Linked DNA regions of Zymomonas mobilis subsp. mobilis ATCC 10988. The protein of the gene in region 2 interacts with the protein of the main gene of each other region in a pairwise test. Links are inferred from orthologs where the notes say so. Each region holds a gene or a part of one and is shown on either strand. Other genes may lie near its edges.

What was found.
Region 1: the proteins of ZMOB_RS02710 (region 2) and ZMOB_RS05265 interact in binary tests that used the Escherichia coli proteins (3 or more experiments, as listed by UniProt). The link is inferred for Zymomonas mobilis subsp. mobilis ATCC 10988 from one-to-one orthologs.

What each region holds. Positions count from the first base shown.
Region 1 is NC_017262.1:1,181,263-1,191,811, reverse strand. What follows is about bases 1-2,733. They hold ZMOB_RS05265 (P-II family nitrogen regulator), read right to left. Parts: upstream 1,670-2,733; coding sequence 1,331-1,669; downstream 1-1,330. Other genes in these bases: ZMOB_RS05260 (aminopeptidase P family protein), read right to left, coding at 1,803-2,733; glnA (type I glutamate--ammonia ligase), read right to left, coding at 1-1,237. Outside these bases: more of ZMOB_RS05260, read right to left, coding at 2,734-3,602; ZMOB_RS05255 (S9 family peptidase), read left to right, coding at 3,727-5,793; ZMOB_RS05240 (hypothetical protein), read left to right, coding at 6,362-7,366; ZMOB_RS05235 (HpcH/HpaI aldolase/citrate lyase family protein), read right to left, coding at 7,485-8,297; ZMOB_RS05230 (HTD2 family dehydratase), read right to left, coding at 8,290-9,165; ZMOB_RS05225 (acyl-CoA dehydrogenase family protein), read right to left, coding at 9,229-10,407. UniProt on the Escherichia coli protein: P-II indirectly controls the transcription of the glutamine synthetase gene (glnA). P-II prevents NR-II-catalyzed conversion of NR-I to NR-I-phosphate, the transcriptional activator of GlnA. When P-II is uridylylated to P-II-UMP, these events are reversed.
Region 2 is NC_017262.1:607,446-618,579, forward strand. What follows is about bases 3,316-6,633. They hold ZMOB_RS02710 ([protein-PII] uridylyltransferase), read right to left. Parts: upstream 6,297-6,633; coding sequence 3,516-6,296; downstream 3,316-3,515. Other genes in these bases: ZMOB_RS02705 (RodZ family helix-turn-helix domain-containing protein), read right to left, coding at 3,316-3,352; thrS (threonine--tRNA ligase), read right to left, coding at 6,310-6,633. In the rest of the region: tRNA 2-thiouridine(34) synthase MnmA, read right to left, coding at 1-712; ZMOB_RS02700 (hypothetical protein), read left to right, coding at 829-1,080; more of ZMOB_RS02705, read right to left, coding at 1,106-3,315; more of thrS, read right to left, coding at 6,634-8,289; ZMOB_RS02720 (alpha/beta fold hydrolase), read left to right, coding at 8,553-9,296; ZMOB_RS02725 (tetratricopeptide repeat protein), read left to right, coding at 9,322-10,347; ZMOB_RS02730 (VOC family protein), read left to right, coding at 10,550-10,963; gloB (hydroxyacylglutathione hydrolase), read left to right, coding at 11,005-11,134.

The DNA.
Region 1 (10,549 bases), 580 kb from region 2 along the record:
CTACGGTCGGAACCTTGGCCAATTCTTCCGGCGGCAGATCATAAAGATTGCAATCCATGGCTTCACCCGGATGAATCTTGTTCTGAATACCGTCGATACCAGCCATCAACAGAGCCGTATAGCAGAGATACGGGTTGGCGGTTGCATCCGGGAAGCGGATTTCAACGCGGCGAGATTTTTCACCGGTACCATAAGGAATACGGCAGGAAGCAGAGCGGTTACGGGCAGAATAGGCCAAAAGAACAGGCGCTTCAAAACCCGGAACCAGACGTTTGTAGCTGTTGGTTGACGGATTGGTCAAACCATTGATAGCTTTGGCGTGGCGGATAATACCACCGATAAAATACAGGGCATTTTCGGACAAGCCAGCATATTCAGAACCGGCAAAAGTCGGCTTACCACCATCCCAGATAGAAATATGGGTATGCATGCCAGAACCGTTATCACCGGAAATCGGCTTGGGCATAAAGGTTGCGGTCTTGCCATAGGCCTGTGCAATCTGATGCACGACATATTTATAGACCTGCATACGATCAGCCGTCTGCGTGAGCGTGCCAAAGGTTAAACCTAATTCATGCTGGGCAGGTGCCACTTCATGGTGATGTTTGTCCATGGGGAGACCCATTTCCAACATCGTTGAGACCATTTCGCTACGGATATCAACAGCGGAATCAACCGGAGCAACTGGGAAGTAACCGCCTTTGACGCCCGGACGATGAGCAAGGTTCCCATTGTCATATTCGCGACCGCTGTTGGTCGGCAATTCGATATCATCAACCCGATAGAAGCTGCCGTTATAGCCACTGTCAAAACGGACATCATCAAACAGGAAAAATTCAGCTTCAGGGCCAATGTAAACAGTATCACCCAGACCCAAAGTTTTAACATAGGCTTCTGCCCGCTTAGCGGTCGAACGCGGGTCGCGGCTGTAAAATTCGCCCGTTGCAGGTTCAACAATATCGCAGATCAAAATCAGCATTGGGGATGCCGAGAAAGGATCAATGTAAAAAGCGTCCAGATCAGGTTTCAGGATCATGTCGCTTTCGTTGATCGTTTTCCATCCTTCAATGGAAGAACCGTCAAACATAAAACCGTCATTCAGATCGTCTTCACCGACAACCGTGCTTGCCATGGTCAGATGTTGCCATTTGCCTTTGGGGTCGGTGAAACGCAGATCGACCCAGTCGATTTCTTTTTCCTTGATAAGCTTAAGCAGATCAGATGCCGAATTGGCCATAATATGATTACCCTTTAATGTCCTGACAGGGGAGAGACGAAAAACAGATGTGCGTAGCTTAAAAGCCTGTTCTTTACAATTAACCAGTGCAGCTTAAATCGCTTCGATACCTCTCTCTCCGGTACGAATACGGATAGCGTCCAACACATCGCTTATAAAAATCTTTCCGTCCCCGATACGGCCTGTTCTGGCAGCCACTGTGACAGCCTCGACCACATTTTCTACCAATTCGTCCGGCACCACTGTTTCCAGTTTTACCTTGGGCAGAAAGTCGACGACATATTCAGCGCCCCGATATAACTCGGTATGCCCTTTCTGACGGCCGTATCCACGTGTCTCTGTAACGGTAATACCGGATATACCGGCATCCGTCAGAGCGGCCTTAACGTCTTCCAGTTTAAAAGGCTTGATGACGACTTCAATTTTTTTCACAAGCGCTTCCTCTATCCCGCGCATTCAAACGTATTGTTGTTACAGTTACGCCAAACTTCTCGCAAGGATTATATAAAATATAACCTATTTTTTATTAAAAAGATTGCGTCCTCTAATATTTTTCATATAATCACTATCCCCTCAAAGGCGCGGTCGCGGCTTTCAGCCATTCGGCTTCCTGCATGGACAGGAAAGGTAACAGTTTTTGACAAACTTCCTGATGATATTGGTTCAGCCAGCTTATTTCTGATTCGCTCAAAAGAGAGGAATTAATCAGATTTCTGTCTATTGGCGTGAAGTTTAATGTCTCGAAGGCAAGGCAAGGTTTTTCTGCCTCTGCGACCTCAACGGGCTTAACCAGCAACAAATTCTCGATACGAATACCGAAGGCGCCTGATTTATAATAACCCGGCTCATTAGACAGGATCATACCCGCCCGCAGAACCTCGTTCCCGCCAGAAAAAGCGCCACCAGATGGCGAAATACGTTGCGGGCCTTCATGCACGGATAAAAAGGCACCTACGCCATGTCCCGTCCCATGAGCATAATCAACGCCTGCCCGCCAGAGATATTGGCGCGCAAAACTGTCTAATTGCCCCCCCGATGTGCCGGCCGGAAAGACGGCTGTTGCCAAAGCGATATGCCCTTTTAATACCAGCGTAAAACGCTGTTTCATTTCTTCGGTAGGGGTGCCGATGATTACCGTGCGGGTCACATCAGTCGTGCCATTCGGATATTGCCCGCCGGAATCCACCAGATAAATTTCATCTTTTTTCAAAGGCAGATTGCTGGCTTCTGTCACCCGATAATGAGGAATAGCACTATGCGCCGCCGCGGCAGAAATCGTTTCAAAAGACAGGTCGACCAGATGACCGCTTTCCTGACGGAAGGACAGTAGTTTTTCAGCTGCTGATAATTCGGTCAGCTGCCTTTTTGGTGCCGTTTGGGATAACCAATAGAAAAATTTTGCAAGAGCGACCGCATCCCAAAGTTGGGCTTGGCGATGGCCTTCAATCTCGGCGCGGTTTTTAATCGCCTTCATCAAAACAACTGGATCACGGTCATAGGAAAGGCGCGCGCCGCCGTCCTGCAACAAAGCGGTAATAGCGGCTACCGTTCTTTCAGGATCAACAATAACCGATTTCCCAGATAATGCTTTTAAAGCATCAGGAAAATCCGCTTGATCGTGGAAATGAACCGCATTCCCCATAGCTTCTTTCAAAGCATCATCCGTTTTTGCCGGATCAATAAATAAATCAGCCGAGCCATCTTTATGGGTCAGGGCAAAAGCTAGAGCTACTGGCGTGCAGCTGACATCACTGCCGCGCATATTAAACAGCCACGCGATTGAATCGAGTGCTGTTAAAACCAGCGTATCTGCCTGTTTTGCATTCAACCATTCCGCGACTTCATGCCGTTTCTGCTCGGAAGTTTTACCCGCCAAATTTTCAGGTTGAATAAAGGCCGGTGCTTGAGACGGTAAAGGCCGGTCAGACCAGATAGCATCTATCGGATTTGTCGGTAGCGCCACCAATTCAATTTTTTGAGCGTCCAGACGGCGGCGAGCTTGTTTTTCCCATCCTAGGCTAGCTAACCAAGGATCATATCCAATTCTGTCCCCCGCCTTCAAATGAGCAATCGCCCATGCAACAGGGTCATCAGCGGGTAAAGATTTATATGACCATAATTCAGGATCGACCTGTTCTGTGACCTGAATAGTATAACGGCCATCAACAAAAATAGCCGCCTGTCCTTCTAAGACGACCGCAGAACCAGCAGAACCACCAAATCCGGTTAACCATTCCAGTCGACAGGCATAGGCACCGATATATTCGCTCATATGCTCATCGGTCAAAGGGACAAAAAAACCATTCAGATTTTCGCGGGCTAACTCTGTTCTTAACGCCCCTAAACGTTGTCTGTGACTGGACATGTTCTTCCTTCGACCTATCTTCTTATAAAACGCAGCTATAATAACATTACTTTCTGATACTGTCAGATCATATCGTCATAATATATCTGACAATGTCAGAAATTATAAATAAAGGTGATTTTCTGTGTCGCAATCATCCGCTTTGCCTAGCCCTCCGGTTGCCCAAAAAAGAGCCCATAGTTTTACACTCCACGGTAAAACGCTTCAGGATGAATATGCCTGGCTGAAAGACCCGCATTACCCTACGGTCGATGATCCGGACATTCTCGATTACCTCAAACAGGAAAACGCTTTTTTCGAACAGGCGATGAAGCCTCGGGCTGCTTTGACTGGCCAATTATTTTCGGAGATGAAAGCCCGATTACAAGAGGATGAACAGGCCGTTCCATGGCAGGATGGAGACTATCTTTATTGGTGGTCTTTCCAATCGGGAAGTCAATATCGAGCATGGTATCGCCGTTTGATGGCTGACACAGAAGATAAAAAACAAATTCTGATTGATGAAGCCGCCGAGGCTGAGAGCTATGATTATTTCCGTCTGGGTGCTTTGAGTATCAGCCCTGACGGACGTCTTGCGGCTTGGACATGTGACAATAACGGTGCCGAACGCTTTACCTTACAAATCCGCGACCTTGAAAGCGGCAAGGATATTGAAACCGTCAGTTCAGTCGTCAATGGTGCGGTTGTCTGGTCAGCCGATTCCCGTGCCGTGCTTTATACCGAGGTTAATGATAATTGGCGTAATTATCGGGCAATGCGTCACATCATCGGGGAAGACAGTAGCCAAGATCGCGAAATCTACCGCGAACAGGATGATGGCTTTCGGGTTTCTCTATCCCGCAGTCAGGATAGACAGTGGATTTTCCTTGAATCCGGTAATCACCAGACCAGTGAGATTTACCTTATCCCGACAGATGATATCGACAGCCCACCTGACCTTATCAGCCCACGAAAAACAGGACGACTTTATTCGGTTGATAGCGGGCAAGGTAAACTCTGGATTCTAACCAATGACAATCATGTCAATTTCAGATTGGCTAGTGCCAGCTTTGATACAGCTTCGGATTGGCAGACTGAAATCGCGGGCTCCGACCTCTTATATTTGACGGGCTTGCATGCCTTTTCTGATCATCTGCTTTTATCCGCTCGGAAAGAAGGCTTGGATCAAATCATCCTTCGTCATCCAGATGGCCAATTGGAATATATCGAATTTCCTGAAGCCAGCTACAGCGTTAGCTTTGACCATAACCCTGCCTATGATCCGGTCTATTACCGTCTGCGTTATGAATCGATGGTCACACCACCTACCATTTATGATTATGATCCTGATTCAAAGACGCTTCGCTTCTTAAAAAGGCAGGAAGTCCCTTCGGGCTATGATCCCGAAGCCTATAGCAGTGAACGGCTGATGATAAAGGCACGGGATGGTGTTTCTGTGCCGGTCACGGTGGTCTATCGGAAAGACTTTGAAAAAGACGGCGAAGGTAAATTACTGCTTTATGGTTATGGGGCTTATGGCATCAGCATCGCGCCCTATTTCTCGACCAGTCGCCTTAGCTTGCTGGATCGGGGTTTTGCCTATGCCATTGCCCATATTCGCGGCGGCGATGATCTCGGTTATCAATGGTATTTGGACGGTAAATTGGAGAAACGCTGGAACAGCTTCCATGATTTTAGCGATGTCGCCAAAGGCCTAATTGAACATCATTTCACCAAATCCGGAAAAATCGCGATTCACGGAGGGTCTGCCGGTGGTGAATTGATGGGTGTCGTCAGCAATACTGACCCAAATTTATGGGGTGCTGTTGTCGCCGAAGTGCCTTTTGTCGATGTTCTGAATACAATGCTGGATGAAAGTCTGCCTTTGACACCGGGAGAATGGCCGGAATGGGGCAACCCGATTACCGATGAAAAGGCATTTGATCTTATCTTGTCTTACAGCCCTTATGATAATGTAAAGGCACAACCCTATCCACCAATGCTTATTACCGGCGGCTTGAATGATCCGCGCGTTACCTATTGGGAACCCGCCAAATGGACAGCGCGCTTACGAGCCACCAAAAGCGATAACAATGAATTATTATGCAAAATCAACATGGGCGCAGGTCATGGCGGAAAATCAGGACGCTATGCCCGTTTGGAAGAAACCGCCGAAGCCTATAGTTTTGTTATCAGCCATCTGGCGGATTAACGCTCATCAAAACAACAGATAATCTATCAAACTTTTTAACTCCGCCTTCCGAGGCGGAGTTTTTTTAATAAATCGATCAAAGGCCTTTCCGAGGAAGATAAAATAGCCGCTATCTTCAGCTGAAATATTTTCATCCAGACTATAAAATAACATTTTGGCCATTAGATTGACCAAAAACACATTAAGCTTTTGGAACAGAAACACCCAAAAGTCTGATTTTTTTGCTTTAAAATGCATTTTTTATAAAAAAAATCGCTTTTCTTTGCATTGGGTTATTGATCATAGATCAGGAGATGGTTATAGCCCCTTTTCACAAGCCATCATTGAAGCGCTGGAGACGTGGGTGAGTGGCTGAAACCAACGGTTTGCTAAACCGTCGTAGGGGTACAACCCCTACCGAGGGTTCGAATCCCTCCGTCTCCGCCATTTTCCTGTTTCAGGAAAAAATTCTACAATTTTAGAACAAGACACAGCCCGCATGATCGGGCTTTTTTCTTATTCGGCATTTCGGATAATTCCTCCCTGAAAATACATAGATAGTTTTTCGATATTTCGGTATCGAATCATAATGAGACTCACATTACTGCCATCTATTGTTCTTTTCGCTGCTATTGGCGGCCTTTCATCCTGTCATAATGGCGATACGGACAACAACTCTCGCAACAGCGAACAATCTGCACAAAAATCGGCACGGCATGACCCAGACTTCCTTGAGCAGCATGCAAATGACCCTCATGCCTTAGAAACTGAATTCGGTGATGAGGCACATGCGGCCTGCGCCGACGGTGCCAATGATTATTTAAGAGAAATCGAACTCCATGATTTTTCATGGGATGATGACGCCAAAGGCGTTAATGGTCAGCGCTTCGATAAATTGACGACCCATTCCGAAGCCCCCTACGTCCTGACACTGGTCAGCACCCGTGCCAAACTGGCAAACGCTTTTGGCGGTTTTTCTCACATAACGCTCTACTGCTCTTATGATGCAAAACAGCAAAAAGTTTTAGGCTATTCCCTGACAGACCCTCTATTATTGAAACTGGAGTCTGACCTCAAAAACAACACCGTTCCAACGAAAAGACCTGATTATATTCCATCCACAGAACCAGTGGACAGATCAGAAAAACCGACAATCAGTTTTCCTCAACCGCAACCGAAAGAGGCAGCCTCTAAAGATAACGATCTCGACGCACAGGCTACTAATTTCTTGTCAGAATATTACCAGATTGCTGAACAGTCACCAGAACAAGCCATTCCCTGGATGATGGCGCATTATAAACCAGTCGTTGATTTTTTTGGAAAATCCCAATCTTTGAATCAAATTATCGCTCAAAAACGGACTTATCTGACAAGATGGCCAATCCGCTCTTATCGATTATTAACGGATACGGTTACCCATCAATGCAACCAAACGAATATGATATGCCAATCCATGGGGACTTTGGAATTTGATGCCCAAAGCCCAGAAAGAAAAGCGGCTTCACATGGGAAGGCCTCTTTTGTACTTTCCGTCGATTTTTCAGGCAATACACCTCAAATTACCAGCGAAAATAGTCAGGTGATCTCTCGCTAAGATTTGCTAGTTTGAGCCTTCCAAAGAAGGTTAAACTGTTTTTTGATGGAAAATGCCTAGCTGAAGCAGCATTTTCCATCATCAAAGACTAGAAATATTCCTTAGCTATTGTGCAATATTATTGTGTTGCCTTCATTTTTTCAGCACGAGCCAAAATAGCACGGGCGCGAATCCGTACTGGTTCATCAACCATTGCCCCATCAACCCGTTGAGCACCCTCCCCCGCAGATAGAACGCGATGTGCCCACGCGATTTCACTATCGTCTGGTCGAAATCCTTTAAAAATCGGCGTAATCTGACGAGGATGAATACATAATTTTCCACCAAAACCAAGACTACGCGCATAGCGAGCATCTGCCTCAATCGGTGCTGGATCATCAATGGTCGCGGTCACGCCATCCAAAGGCGCAATCTTTCTTCCCAGTCGGGAAGCCAGAACCAATTCACTACGAGCGGATAACAAGACTTCGCGGCTATGTGAACAGCCCATATCGGCACAGAAATCAATAGACCCGAAAGCCAGTCTTTTGACTGAATCTATTTGCGCCAATTGACGGGCATCAGCCAAGCCTTGCGCTGTTTCGATCAAGGCAATCAGAGCAACCTTATCATTCAACCGATCTGCCAAAGAAGTCAAAGCAGCACCGATTTCGGCTTTCGGAAAAATAACGCCTGCCAGATCAGGCAAAGCTGAAATGGCCTCTATATCAGCCTGATGCCAAGCGGTATCCGCACCATTGATTCTGACAAAAACGGGTAAATCCGTAAAAGCGGTATCAAGAGAGGCTCTGGCTTGCTCTTTGTCTTTTTCGGCAACCGCATCTTCAAGGTCAATAATAACAGCATCGGCACCGCTTGCCGCCGCTTTTGAGAAGCGTTCAGGGCGAGAAGCCGGTACAAAAATCGGGGCGATACAAGAAAAATTAGTCATCGAATATGGCCTCTGCCTTCATGGCGATAGCCCCGCCATCCTTGCACGTCCACAAAGACAAACCTTTTTCATTTTCTTGGGCATTCAAAGAAAAATCGGCATTATCAAATAAAGGTGATCGGCTTTGGAAGAGAAACTGCTTGGGCTGGGCTTTCTTAATTTTGGCCGCGAAATGAATCAGCAGCGAAGCCTGTAAAGGACCGTGGACGACCAAGGCGGGATAATGTTCTTCATTAACCGCATAATTCCGGTCATAGTGAATACGATGGCTGTTGAAGGTAATGGCTGAATAACGGAACAGCAAAGGCGTAGTCGGTATAATATCCTGACTATGCTCACCTCGCCCGACAGCGGGCAAAGGCGTTGCTGGCTGCGGTGCAGGCTTGGTAGCGGCTTCCCGATACACGATATCCTGCCTTTCCCGTATTCTGAGCTCGCCTTCTACTTTCATTTCATGCTCGACGGTTACAAAGCAAAGAAGACCGCTACGGCCTTTTTTCGGCACAACATCAACAATACGGCTATGACGGCAAAGCCTTTCCCCGATATGTAAAGGCGAAAGGAAATGGATGTCGCCCCCTGCCCACATTCGACGAGGCAATGGGACAGGCGGTAAAAATCCGCCTTTGGAGGGATGGCCGTCAGCCCCTAATTCTTTTCCCGAAACAACAGTCGGAGCCAAACAGAAATGAATAAGCTGTGGAGCAATCGCGCCTTCATTCAAGGCAGATGGGGGCAAGTCAAGAACCGCAATATAGCGTTTGGCCAATTCTTCCAAAATGACATCTTCCGCCGTCATCTCACGGCCGATCCATCCCCGCAAAAACTCGACATCCAACTCAGTCTCTGATGAAGAGGTGCTATTCATAAAGCCTCCTGCAAAAAGCCGGAGAGTCACCTCTCCAGCTATCCTATCGGGAAAAGAAAAATTTTAGTAAGAACGCGGCATTCCAAGAACATGCTGACCAAGGAAAGCCAAAATCAAATTCGTTGAAATCGGGGCGACCTGATAGAGTCGGGTTTCGCGGAATTTCCGTTCAACATCATATTCTTCGGCAAAGGCAAAGCCACCCAAGGTCTGAACACAGGCTTCAGCCGCTGCCCATGAGGCTTCAGCTGACAGCATTTTTGCCATATTGGCTTCGGCACCTGCCCGCTCGCCCTGTTCAAAAAGATGAGCCGCATGATAAACCATCAATTCGGCAGCCCGCATTTGCGCATAGGCACGGGCAATCGGAAATTGGATGCCCTGATTGGCACCGATAGGCCGACCGAAAACAACCCGTTCACTGGAATAATCGCGGGCTTTTTCGATGAACCATTTGGCATCACCGATACATTCCGAAGCAATAAGAACGCGTTCGGCATTCATACCTGACAGAATATAACGGAAACCCTTACCTTCTTCGCCGACCAGATTTTCAGCCGGAATTTCCATATTATCAAAGAAAACTTCGGTCGTAGAATGATTCATCATTGCCCGAATGGGACGAATGGTCATGCCACCATCGGCTAAGGCTTTTCGCATATCGACCAAAAAGACCGACAAACCATCTGTCTTTTTCTCGACTTGATCTTTCGGCGTTGTCCGCGCCAAAAGCAGCATCAGATCGGAATGTTCAGCTCTGGATGTCCAGATTTTCTGACCATTCACAATATATTTGTCGCCTTTTTTCTCAGCGAAAGTCTTGAGCGAAGTCGTGTCAGTCCCGCTAGTGGGTTCGGTAACCCCGAAAGCCTGAAGACGTAATTCACCAGAAGCAATCTTGGGCAGATATTTTTTCTTCTGCTCGTCATTACCATGGCGTAACAATGCGCCCATAATATACATCTGGGCATGACAAGCACCAGCATTGCCGCCGCAATGCTGAATCTCTTCGAGAATGGCTGCCCCGGCAGAAAGCGGTAAGCCCGATCCGCCAAATTCTTCAGGGATCAGAGCGGCCAAATAACCCGCATCACTTAGTGTTTTTACAAATTCGGTAGGATACGCACTTTCCCGATCAAGCTTCCGCCAATATTCGCCGGGGAATTCGGCGCATAATTTGCGGACTTCATCCCGAATATCAGCGTAGTCATTTTCGAGTGCTTCTAATGGACCTGATGTCATTTTTTGCTCCGTTCACTAGGCGAGACAGCTATTTCAGCAGATTAGGCCTATAAAATTTACCGTCAATTTTTCAGTAGCTTATAGTCTGTCTTTATACGTCTTCTTGATGACCTTAACATGTTATGAAGCGATATATTACCCT
Region 2 (11,134 bases):
CTTGCATATCGACGATATCACCCCCCTGCCCTGATTCTGGACATTTTTCTTCGACAATACGGGCGTAATCACCATCGGGAACGAAACAGATATCCTGACTATCGGCTTTCATCGCCACAGACAGACCTAATTCAGCGGCCATCTCTCGCACTTTCGGCTTGGGTAAACCACCTAAAGGAAAACGCAGATAATCTAGCTGCTCTTTTGTCGTCGCAAAAAGAAAATAACTTTGATCGCGCGCAGGATCTAAAGCACGATGCATTTCCACCCGATCATTATTGACCAAACGACGGACATAATGTCCCGTTGCCAAACAATCGGCACCCAATTCACGGGCAACATTTAAAAGATCAGTAAATTTTACCCCTTGATTGCAACGAATGCACGGCACAGGCGTGCGACCGGCAACATATTCGGAAACGAAATCGTCAATCACGCTTTCTTTGAAATTATTTTCATAGTCAAAAACGTAATGGGGAATACCGATTTTTTCAGCAACCGCGCGGGCATCACGAATATCCTTACCGGCGCAACAGCTTCCCTTCCGTCCGACAGCCGCCCCATGGTCATAAAGCTGGAGTGTAATACCAATAGTTTCAGCACCCGTTGCTTTCGCCAAAGCTGCAACGACCGAACTATCGACACCGCCTGACATCGCAACAACAATACGTTGTGCTGATTTTGGCTTATCAATCTGAAAATCAATGGACATAAGAATTTTGCCTATAACACTCCTGATAACAGGGCGCATATCTGTTTAAGAAGAAAAAAGCTGGTATGATGCGTTATCTGTTTTAACCGGAATATGAAAGACAAGGCATCTCTTTGATGAAAAATGATGTAAATTTTTCCGAAGAAAGCATCGAAATCTTCAAAATTTTATCTGAACGGTTAACCACAGGGCAAAAGGATAGCCCTACCGCGCAGGCCGAAAGAAAAAGACAATCTTTCGCTGACAAGCCTTCTTCTGTCACGGCGCTAATAGAATTACTGACGCAAGAGGAAGGAACACAGACAAGTTTTCTCGAAATTCTAGACGGGCATTTTAACCCTGATGCCTTAAAAACATCCCAGATATGAAAAAACTTGTCCTTTCCAAATCTTTTTACTGGAATGGCAAATAGCGCAAACTCAAGAATAATTCGCTCATATGCGTTGTCGGTGAACCGCCAGTGCCACGCCATGCCTCGCGGGTAGAATAGGCTAATTGGACACCGGCCTGAACCGTGCCATAATGGCCTTTCAAGAAACGCCACCAGCCACCAATTGTCGCTTCACTAATCCGTTTTGTGCTACCAACACAAGCCGTCGAAAGCTCGGTATTACAACCGCTGTTATTATAAAGCGGATTACCGTACCCATAATCGTGCCCATTCTCGGTGAAATAAGAACGCCCAGATTCCTGAATTCCGTAATAGCCATAAAGATCAAGCCGTGGTGTAACATGCCCCATAATACCAGCGGTTGCCTGCATACTCCATAAAGGAACAGGCCGCCCTTCGGCATCCAATGTGGCATCGGGTAACAAGGCGGCACCATAATGCCCGATCCCTTTCCCGACCAAACCAGCTAATCGCAATTCGACCTTTTTCGGGATCAATGGCAACACCATAGAACCACCACCACCGCCGGTCAGAACCGTATTATTATGCCCAACACCATCAGCCGTGGTTACCCGATCATGTGGCATATGCATAATACCGACAACTTCATAATGCCCCCAAGCCGGATCCCAAGCCAATTTACCGATAATATCGGGCGACACTTCGGCAGAATATGCCGATGGCTGGGTCAAACCGACACCATTTGAGGTAATGGTCGTTGTCGAACCATTGGGCATAACAATGCGTCCGGCATTATTGGTGAAACCGGTTGTGTCATACATGGTAGCCGGATTTTCAATAGAAATCGCGGCCCAAAAACGATGGTTAAACCAGTCTTTAGCTACACGAACTTGCCACTGTCTTGCCCATGTCTGCCCAGCTAGAATAGAGGCTTCCGCGGTTTCAGCGACACTTTCCTGACGAGGCGTAATACCGACACGGTTCGGGGTTAACAAACTCCATGCCTGACCACCCAAAACATGGAAATTATAGCGACTATCATCATATGCCAAATAGGCTTGGCGCAATCGGATAATATAACTGCTACTTTCATAGGGGTTTGTTGTTGACCCCCCAGCCCCGAAATCAGTTTCAACAAAACCTGAAATCGTCGAATGTTGGGATACCGTGCCGCGCATCAATAGCGACAATCGGGTATAGCGTGCGCTCGCTTCCGTATTCGCGGTATGATAGTCAGGATTATTTTTAAAGGGCATCGACTTCCATGAATTAAAGGTGCCGGAGGCTATATGACGGTTTGAAACCAGACCAGAGGCATCAATAAAACCACCCAAAATAAAGGTCATCGGGCCCAGATTGAAAACGCCATGGTCACCCAAAGCACCCGCCAACTGCGCACCGGCGGTTTCTCTTGGATGCGGACCCACGCCGTTATTGGCTGTCATCGAAATAATATCGCGGGCATGGCGCGCAATAATAGCTTCCGTCGGCACATCCGTGTGTTTGAATAACTCGACTGCGCCGTTATCACCCTCTCTAATCTGGGCAATATCACCCCCTACATTACTAGCAAAAGCGGCATCTGCCTTTGCCTGATCGGTGCTGGTATTGGACGATGTCGAAGGCACATTGCCTAAATTAGCCATACCATATTGGTCGCTCTGATTTTGGAAAGGATCCATCACCAGATCGAGACTTTTATTGCTATCAGCAGCATTGCTTTTATTGGGAGCCGCTGAGGAAGCAAGCGCCGTGCTATTATTCCCTAGATTTGTAGCGGCTGTCGCAGTAGAATCCGGTGCTACCGTTGTCAAAGCAGGGGTATTTTTATCAGCCGTAGCCAGATGAGTATCCGCCGGAGTCTCATTCACTTTATTGGCTGGCGGTGTTACAGCATTATTGGCCAGCATAGGCGCATTAGATGGAGCGGCTTCAGGCGTTTTTTTCTGATCTCCAGCCGAAGCCATGGTCGATTGCTGTTGTTTTTTTGCGAGTAATTGCTGTCTGACTGCCAATAAATCTTGCTGCAAAGCCGCCTGCGCCTGCTCAATATGGCGGATTTCCTGTTCAAGCGTTTCGATAGAAACGGCCTCATTCTTGGTAGCCGCCTGTCCAGTATTTTGAGCCGTGGCAGGGAATAAAGGTGCCATCATAAATCCGGCCAGCAATAGCTTCCGGCATCTTTTCGAGACCCGCTCCATACGCAAGGAAGAGGCCGTTTGGCCTTTGGCTACCGTTTGTTTTTTTCTGTTTTTCACGGTGTCACTATCGTTGGCATTGTGTTTCAAATTATGACAGCCTCATTTAAATATTATTATACCGCAGAGTGAGACACTCTATTTTTTAACTTTTATTCCCATTTTTCCCCAAAAATATACAGATATTTTTACACGGCTATTATTTTGATATGACAAAATTTATAAACAAAGAAGCCTAATGTAAGAAATTATTTCACTTCTCGCTTATTCTTGCTGCATCGGCCGCAGCAAGCAACCGTTTCTCGATTGCTTTCAACCGATTCTGATTTGTGATTTTATGGGAAAATAAATCAGAGACATAGAAAACATCGACAGCCCGTTCTCCATAAGTGGCGATATGAGCCGAACTAATCGTTAAACGGGCATTAAACAGGGCGCAACCCAGATCATGGAGCAAGGCAGGCCTGTCTTGGGCGTTGACTTCAATGACGGTAAAGCGATCAGAAGCCTGATTGTCAATAAAAACCAAAGGTTCGACATGGAACGCCTTGCCACGCCAAAAGAGGGGCGGACGGAGGGCTGCTAATTTATTGCTACTTCGAATATGGCTGGTCGCGGCATCCTCAATAGCCTGCATCATCCGGTTCAGATGCTCACCGGATTTAATCATGCCCCCTTGGCTATTTTGGACTAATAAATTATCCATCGCCATACCGTCGCGGGTCGTATGAATACGAGCATCAAGAATATTGCCGCCAGTCGCATGGATAGCCCCAGAAATCCGGTAGAAAAACCCTGGATGATCGATCGCATAGAGACTTATCATCGTGGCATCATAAGCGGGCATCTCATGCCCCCTTACCGAGATGGATTGCCCCTTACTATCCGTGTCTATTATCTGTTGCATATTGGCGGCAATGACGTCGGTTCGTTCTGAAAACCAATAGTCATCCGGCAAACGCTTTACCAAAGCATGGAATAAATCCTTATCCCAATCCAGCTTTTCACTGACATCATTCTGGCGGTTTTCAATCCGCTGCCGCCTTCCGGCACCATGTCCGGTCGGGCCCTCCAAAAGGCATTGAGAGCAAGCCTCATAGAGAGAGGTCAATAACTGGTTCTTCCAACTATTCCAGATATGGGGGCCAACAGCCGAAATATCCGCCACCGTTAAAAGATATAACAAACGCAGTCTTTCAGGACTTTTGACGGCATTTGCGAAATCAGTAATCGTTTTGGCATCCGCTAAATCACGCTGAAAAGCGGTATGAGACATCAATAAATGATTTTTGACCAGCCATGCCACCAGCTTCGTTTCAGCCGCAGTTAAGCCGAAACGCGGACATAAACGTAAGGCGATTTCCGCGCCCAAAGCAGAATGACTTCCCTCTCGGCCTTTGGCAATATCATGCAAAAACAAAGCCATATATAGCACAAGACGGGCATTCAGTTGTTTAAACAGCCGACTTCCCAAAGGATATAAATCTTCAAGCTTGTTGTTTTCTATCTGCCATAAAATATCCAATGCTCGGATGGCATGTTCATCGACTGTATAATGGTGATACATATCGAATTGCATCTGGGCGACGATCCGGCCAAAATCAGGAATAAACCGCCCTAAAACGCCGGTATTATTCATAATTTTCAAAATCGGGGCAGGATTATAAGGCAAGGTAAAAAGCGTTAAAAAAGCCGCATTACAAACAGGGTTATTCTGTAACGCCTCGTCAATCAGACGGGCATCGCGTCCGGCTTGGCGTAAAGTCAAAGGATGAATATCCAAACGATGACGATAGGCGACGGCAAAAAGGGTAATCAAAGCCGCCGGATTGTGGCGAAAGAAAAAATCATCATCAAGGACAATTTCGCCTTGAATAACGGGAAAACCATCAATCTGTTTTGAAGCCCCCGACCGCCTGCTTTTCGGCTTCAAATAATGGTTAACCTTCAAGGCATCAATGAAAAGCGCAGCCAGATTTCCGACCATCTTCGTGACCAGAAAATAGTGATGCATAAAGCGCTCGACAGCTGATTTCCCCGATTTCGAGCGATAGCCCATCTTTTCAGCCAGACTGCGCTGGACATCAAAATTCAATCTTTCTTCGGGGCGTTTAACTAAAATATGCAAATGACAGCGCACTGCCCATAGAAAATTTTCGCAGCGACGGAATCTTTTTGCCTCATGCCCCGCAATCAGATCGGCTTTTACCAAGGCGTAATCAGTCAAAATAGGCGAAGTCAGAACCGTATGACGGGCTTCTTTTTCCAAATACAAATATTTGGCGATCCAGAACAGGCTTTGCAGATCCCGCAATCCGCCCTTGCCTTCTTTCAAATGCGGTTCAACCAGATAGCGGCTGTCGCCACGGGCCAAATGCCGCTCATCCCATTCCAATAATTTGGCAGCAACAAAGTCACGCCCCGAACCCGCAACCACCTTTTGGATAAAACGGGTCGAAGCCTCTTCAAACAACGCCTTATCACCGACCAGATAGCGACTTTCTAAAAGAGCTGTTCTGATCGTGATATCTTTTTTCGCCATTTTTACCATATCGCTTAAACTGCGATGGGATTGGCTAACCCGTAAACCGACATCCCAAAGCAAGGATATCAAGGATTCAATCAATTTTTTTTGAGCTTTGCGGGGTGATCGTCGGGATAAAAAGGCGATATCCACATCGGAATGCAGTGCCATCTCACCTCTGCCATATCCGCCCACCGCTAAAATAACCAGATTATCGGTCGCTTTTTCGTCATCGCCGACCATGGCATACAAGGCCAACTGAATAATCTGATCGGTAAGATAGGCATAACTCAAAGCCGCAATTCGGCCTTGATGCGGGCGGCGGGTCAAAGCCTCGGCAATAACCTCCCGTCCTTTTAAAACGGTCTGTTTTAATACAAGGCTGACAGCACGGTATTCCGAAACCGGATCACCGGCTGCCACCTTTTTAATCGAAGCGATTTCTTCTTTTATGGCCGGATAATCAATAATCTGTGGCTGGGAAGCCAAGGATAAAAAAGATACCGGCATAAAATTTCCTCACTTATTTCAGATCGGGCGGGGTGGCCTCCTCCAACAATAAGGCAATTGCTTCATCAACCGAAAGAATAATCTGGTCGCGGCTGCCCAATTTTCTGATAGCCACTTTGCCTTCTTCGGCTTCGCGTTTACCGACCACCAAAATATTCGGCACTTTGGTCAGACTATGTTCGCGAATCTTGTAGTTGATTTTTTCGTTACGAATGTCGGAAACGACCCGCAAACCGGCAGCTTTCATCTTTTCAACAACCGATTCAGCAAAGCTGTCTGCTTCTGAAACAATGGTTGCCACAACGGCTTGAACCGGTGCCATCCACAGTGGGAAACGTCCGGCATGATGCTCGATCAAAATACCGATAAAGCGTTCAAAGGTGCCGATAATCGCACGATGAAGCATAACAGGCCGTTTGCGGCTACCATCTTCGGCGACATAGCTGGCATCCAGTCTTTCCGGCAGAACATAATCAAGCTGCAAGGTGCCGCATTGCCATGTCCGGCCAATTGCATCCGTCAAATGGAATTCGAGTTTCGGGCCATAAAAAGCGCCCTCACCCGGCAATTCTTCATAATCGGTAATACCGACCTGTTCCAAAGCCGAGCGCAGACCATTTTCAGCATTATCCCATAATTCATCATCACCGGCACGCAATTCAGGCCGCAAGGATAATTTCACAGCATAGCTGGTAAAGCCCAAATCGCGATAAATTGAATCCAACAGATTCACAAAATCTTTGGTTTCGGTAACGATTTGTTCGGCGGTGCAGAAGATATGGGCATCATCTTGGGTCAACTGACGAACCCGCATCAAACCATGTAAAGCGCCATGGGCTTCATTGCGATGACAGCAACCAAATTCCAGCATTCTTAAAGGCAGTTCGCGATAGGAACGAATACCCTGTTTAAAAATCTGGATATGAGCAGGGCAGTTCATCGGCTTCAAAGCCATCAGATTACCCTTACCCGACAATACCGGCTTATCTGGATCGGTGCTTGGGATTTCGTCAGGAACGACGAACATATTCTCGCGGAATTTGCCCCAATGTCCAGAAGCCTCCCACAAAGCCGCATCCATCAATTGCGGCGTTTTCACTTCTTTATAATTGGCATTCTTCATGCGACGACGAAGATAGGCTTCCAACTGTAACCAGATGGTATAGCCATTCGGATGCCAGAAAACCGAACCTTGGGCTTCCTGCTGTAAATGGAATAAATCCATTTCCTGACCCAAACGACGATGATCGCGTTTCTGGGCTTCTTCCAGTCTTTCGAGATGCACTTTCAGCTGCTTGGCGTTTAACCAACCGGTGCCGTAAATACGGCTCAACATGGCATTATTCTGGTCACCACGCCAATAGGCACCCGAAACACGGGTCAGCTTAAAGGCCTTTGGATCAAGTTTTCCGGTAGAAGGCAGATGAGGCCCCCGACACATATCGAACCACTCTCCGGCGCGATAGATAGTCAGCTCCTGCCCTTCCGGTAATTCTTTTGCCCATTCGGCCTTGAATTTTTCGCCCTGCGATTCCCAAAGGGAAATCAGCTTGTCCCGTTCCCAAACTTCACGCACCAATGCATTATTCTGGGCGATAATTTTCCGCATTTCGGCTTCGATCAGCGGCAAATCTTCTTCGGTGAAAGGCCGATCTTTCGGCGCAAAATCATAATAGAAGCCGTCATCTGTCACTGGACCAAAAGTAATTTGGGTTCCGGGGAATAATTTCTGGACAGCTTCTGCCAAAATATGGGCATAATCATGCCGCACCAGTTCCAGCGCCTCGGCTTCATTTTCGGCCGTAATGATTTCCAACCGGCCATCTTCCAAAAGCGGCTGAGAAAGATCTATCATCTGACCATTAAAACGGGCGGCCAAAGCCTTTTTGGCAAGGGATGTAGAAATAGAGGCGGCGATCTGGGTGGTAGTAGTGCCCTGCAGAACCTCGCGCTCCGAATTGTCAATAAGCGTGATCCTGATCTTCTCAGCCATTCTCGTCTTTCTTTTATTTCAAAGATGTTAATATCGAAGCGGCAAAACCGCTTCAGAGGCTTATGCGCGGTCTTACCCTTATGTTGCAACCTCTGATCTGCGCTAATGATACATTATATCATCAATAGCAAGCCCACAGGATTCTAGCAGTTAAGATAGACCCCTTCTAAAAAAAGCGTTAAAGATATTAGCTTTATAAATCCAGTAAGTAAGCTGGCGTTATTTCAGAACTGACAGTTTTTTAAAGTAGGCTTATTACGACGATGACAAGTGCTTTTATCAAATCGGCTCATGGGAAACAGTTATCCTATCATAAATTGGAAGGATCAGGCCCCACCATCGTCTTCCTACCGGGCTATATGTCCGATATGCACGGTTCCAAAGCCATCGCCCTCGGCGCATGGGCGGCTGAAAAGAAACGTTCCTGCCTGCGCTTTGACTATTCCGGCTGCGGCGAAAGCGAAGGCGATTTTCAAGACGGTACACTGACCGAATGGCTGGAAGACTGCCTGTCCGTCATTGACCAACTCACCGAAGGCCGTCTTATTCTGGTCGGCTCTTCTATGGGCGGCTGGCTGATGTTGTTGGCGGCACTTCGTCGCCCTGAACGGATTGCGGGATTGGTCGGCTTGGCTGCTGCGCCTGATTTCACGGAATGGGGTTTCTCTGAAAAGGAGAAGGCGATTATCGAACAACAGGGGAAATTAGTTATCCCTGTTGATGATGCCGGTAATGAAGTCTTTGTCACCCGCGCCTTTTGGGAAAGTGGTCAAAAAAATCTACTCATGACCCAAAAAATCGACATTCAATGCCCTGTCCGTCTTATCCAAGGCCAAAAGGATACAGAAGTGCCATGGCAAAATGCCTTGATGCTTTCTGAAAAACTGGCCTCTGATAATATTCGCGTCACGATGGTCAAAGATGCCGATCATAGACTGTCACGTTCTTCGGATATTCATCTGATTATCAATACTCTGTCCGAATTATTGGCCGAAATTCCCGCCTGATATTTCCCGATAAAAAGCAGGTATCATGATCCTTTCTCTTTTTGCTTTACTCGCTGCCACTGACCAGATGGCTCCACCGGCTGCCAATAGCGCACCGGTTGAAGCTGCCTCGGAAATCCCGTCGCTTTCTTTGCCCAAATCACCGGTTTTTCTGGCAACAGGCCCCCGAGAAAGCACCCCCAAACTGACCAATTCTCCCAAAGAAACCACGACATCAGCCCCTTCGGGAGCGGCAAAAAACGTAAAAAAAAACAGCCGTGATCGAAAAAAAGAAAAACAAGATAACGAGACCCTAAAGGTCATTGTGCCAAATGCCAGCTTGAAACAACGCTATGACCAATGCGTTAATATGATTGACCGCGACCCCGAACAGGCCGCCGAAATCGCTAATACATGGCGTTTAAGTGCAGGAGGTGTGCTAGCCAACCAATGTTTGGGCATGGCCTATGTCGCCCTTGGTCGGTATTCTGCGGGGGTTGATTCCTTTGAACAGGCCGCAAGGGAATCCGATCTTGAACATGATGGCCGCTCTGCCATTTTCTGGTCACAAGCGGGAAATGCCGCCTTGGCTAATCAGGACCCGGGGGCGGCGCGCAATGCTTTCGATCATGCGCTGATGTCACCGGTTATGCCGGATAAAATGCGGGGCAATACCCTATCCGACCGCGCCCGCGCAGATGTTGCGGTGGGCGACTATGCCATTGCCCGACAGGATATCGACAAAGCTCTCAAGCTTATTCCGAAAGATGCCACCGCATGGCTCATGTCAGCTACTTTGGCACGGCATCAAGGGGATTTGACCCGTGCCAAAAATGATATTACCGAGGCAGAAAAATTCGCGCCACTTGATACCCATGTTTCTTTTGAAAAAGGCCTGATTTACGCCCTTTCTGGCGATAAAGAGACAGCAAAATCAGCATGGGAAAGAACTATTCGAGCCAATCCCTCCGCCGAAATTGCTGAGGTCGCGCGCAAGGCACTTTCTGAAATAGATGATATGCCAGCCAATGCCGCAACAGAACCAAAATCGACAGCGCCCAAAGCACCCTAAAATTTTTGAGACGAAAGCGCCTTTTTCTGCCAAAATCTTAAAAATAAAAGCAATAAGCGGTGATAGGATAAAAAAACAAAGAGAATGCAGATAAGGCAGCCTTTTTCTGTATTTTTTTCTATAAAAGAGAATGGTTGCAGTCATTTTGCAAAAGCCGGTATTTTACAGGCCAAGGTAGAATCTGTTCTGAAAGGCATGAGCGATGCGTTATATTCATACGATGATCAGGGTTTCCGATCCTGATGAAACTATTCGTTTTTTCAGTTTTCTTGGACTTGAGGAAGTAGGACGGGTCAATAATAACGAAGGCCGCTTTACGCTCATCTATCTGGCTGTGCCGAATGACAATGTTCAGGTCGAATTGACGTGGAATTGGGATGAAAAAGGCTATGAAGGCGGCCGCAACTTTGGGCATCTCGCTTTTGAAGTCGATAATATCTACGACAGCTGCCAAAAACTGATTGACGGTGGTTATGTCATCAACCGTCCGCCTCGTGATGGATGGATGGCTTTTGTCAGAACGCCGGATCAAATCTCAATCGAGTTATTGCAGGCCGGTGACAAGCTGGAACCGATAGAGCCTTGGAAATCCATGCCGAATACGGGTAGCTGGTAGAAGCAGCCCTATCGTCATTTTTCCGAAAAAGGACATCTGAAATGACTATCGAAATAGTGGCGGTGCCAGCCTTTGAAACCAATTATATTTGGCTACTTCACGACAAAGTCAGCGATAAAACTGTAGTGGTTGATCCGGGACAGGCTGAACCCGTCTTGGATTTTATTCAGA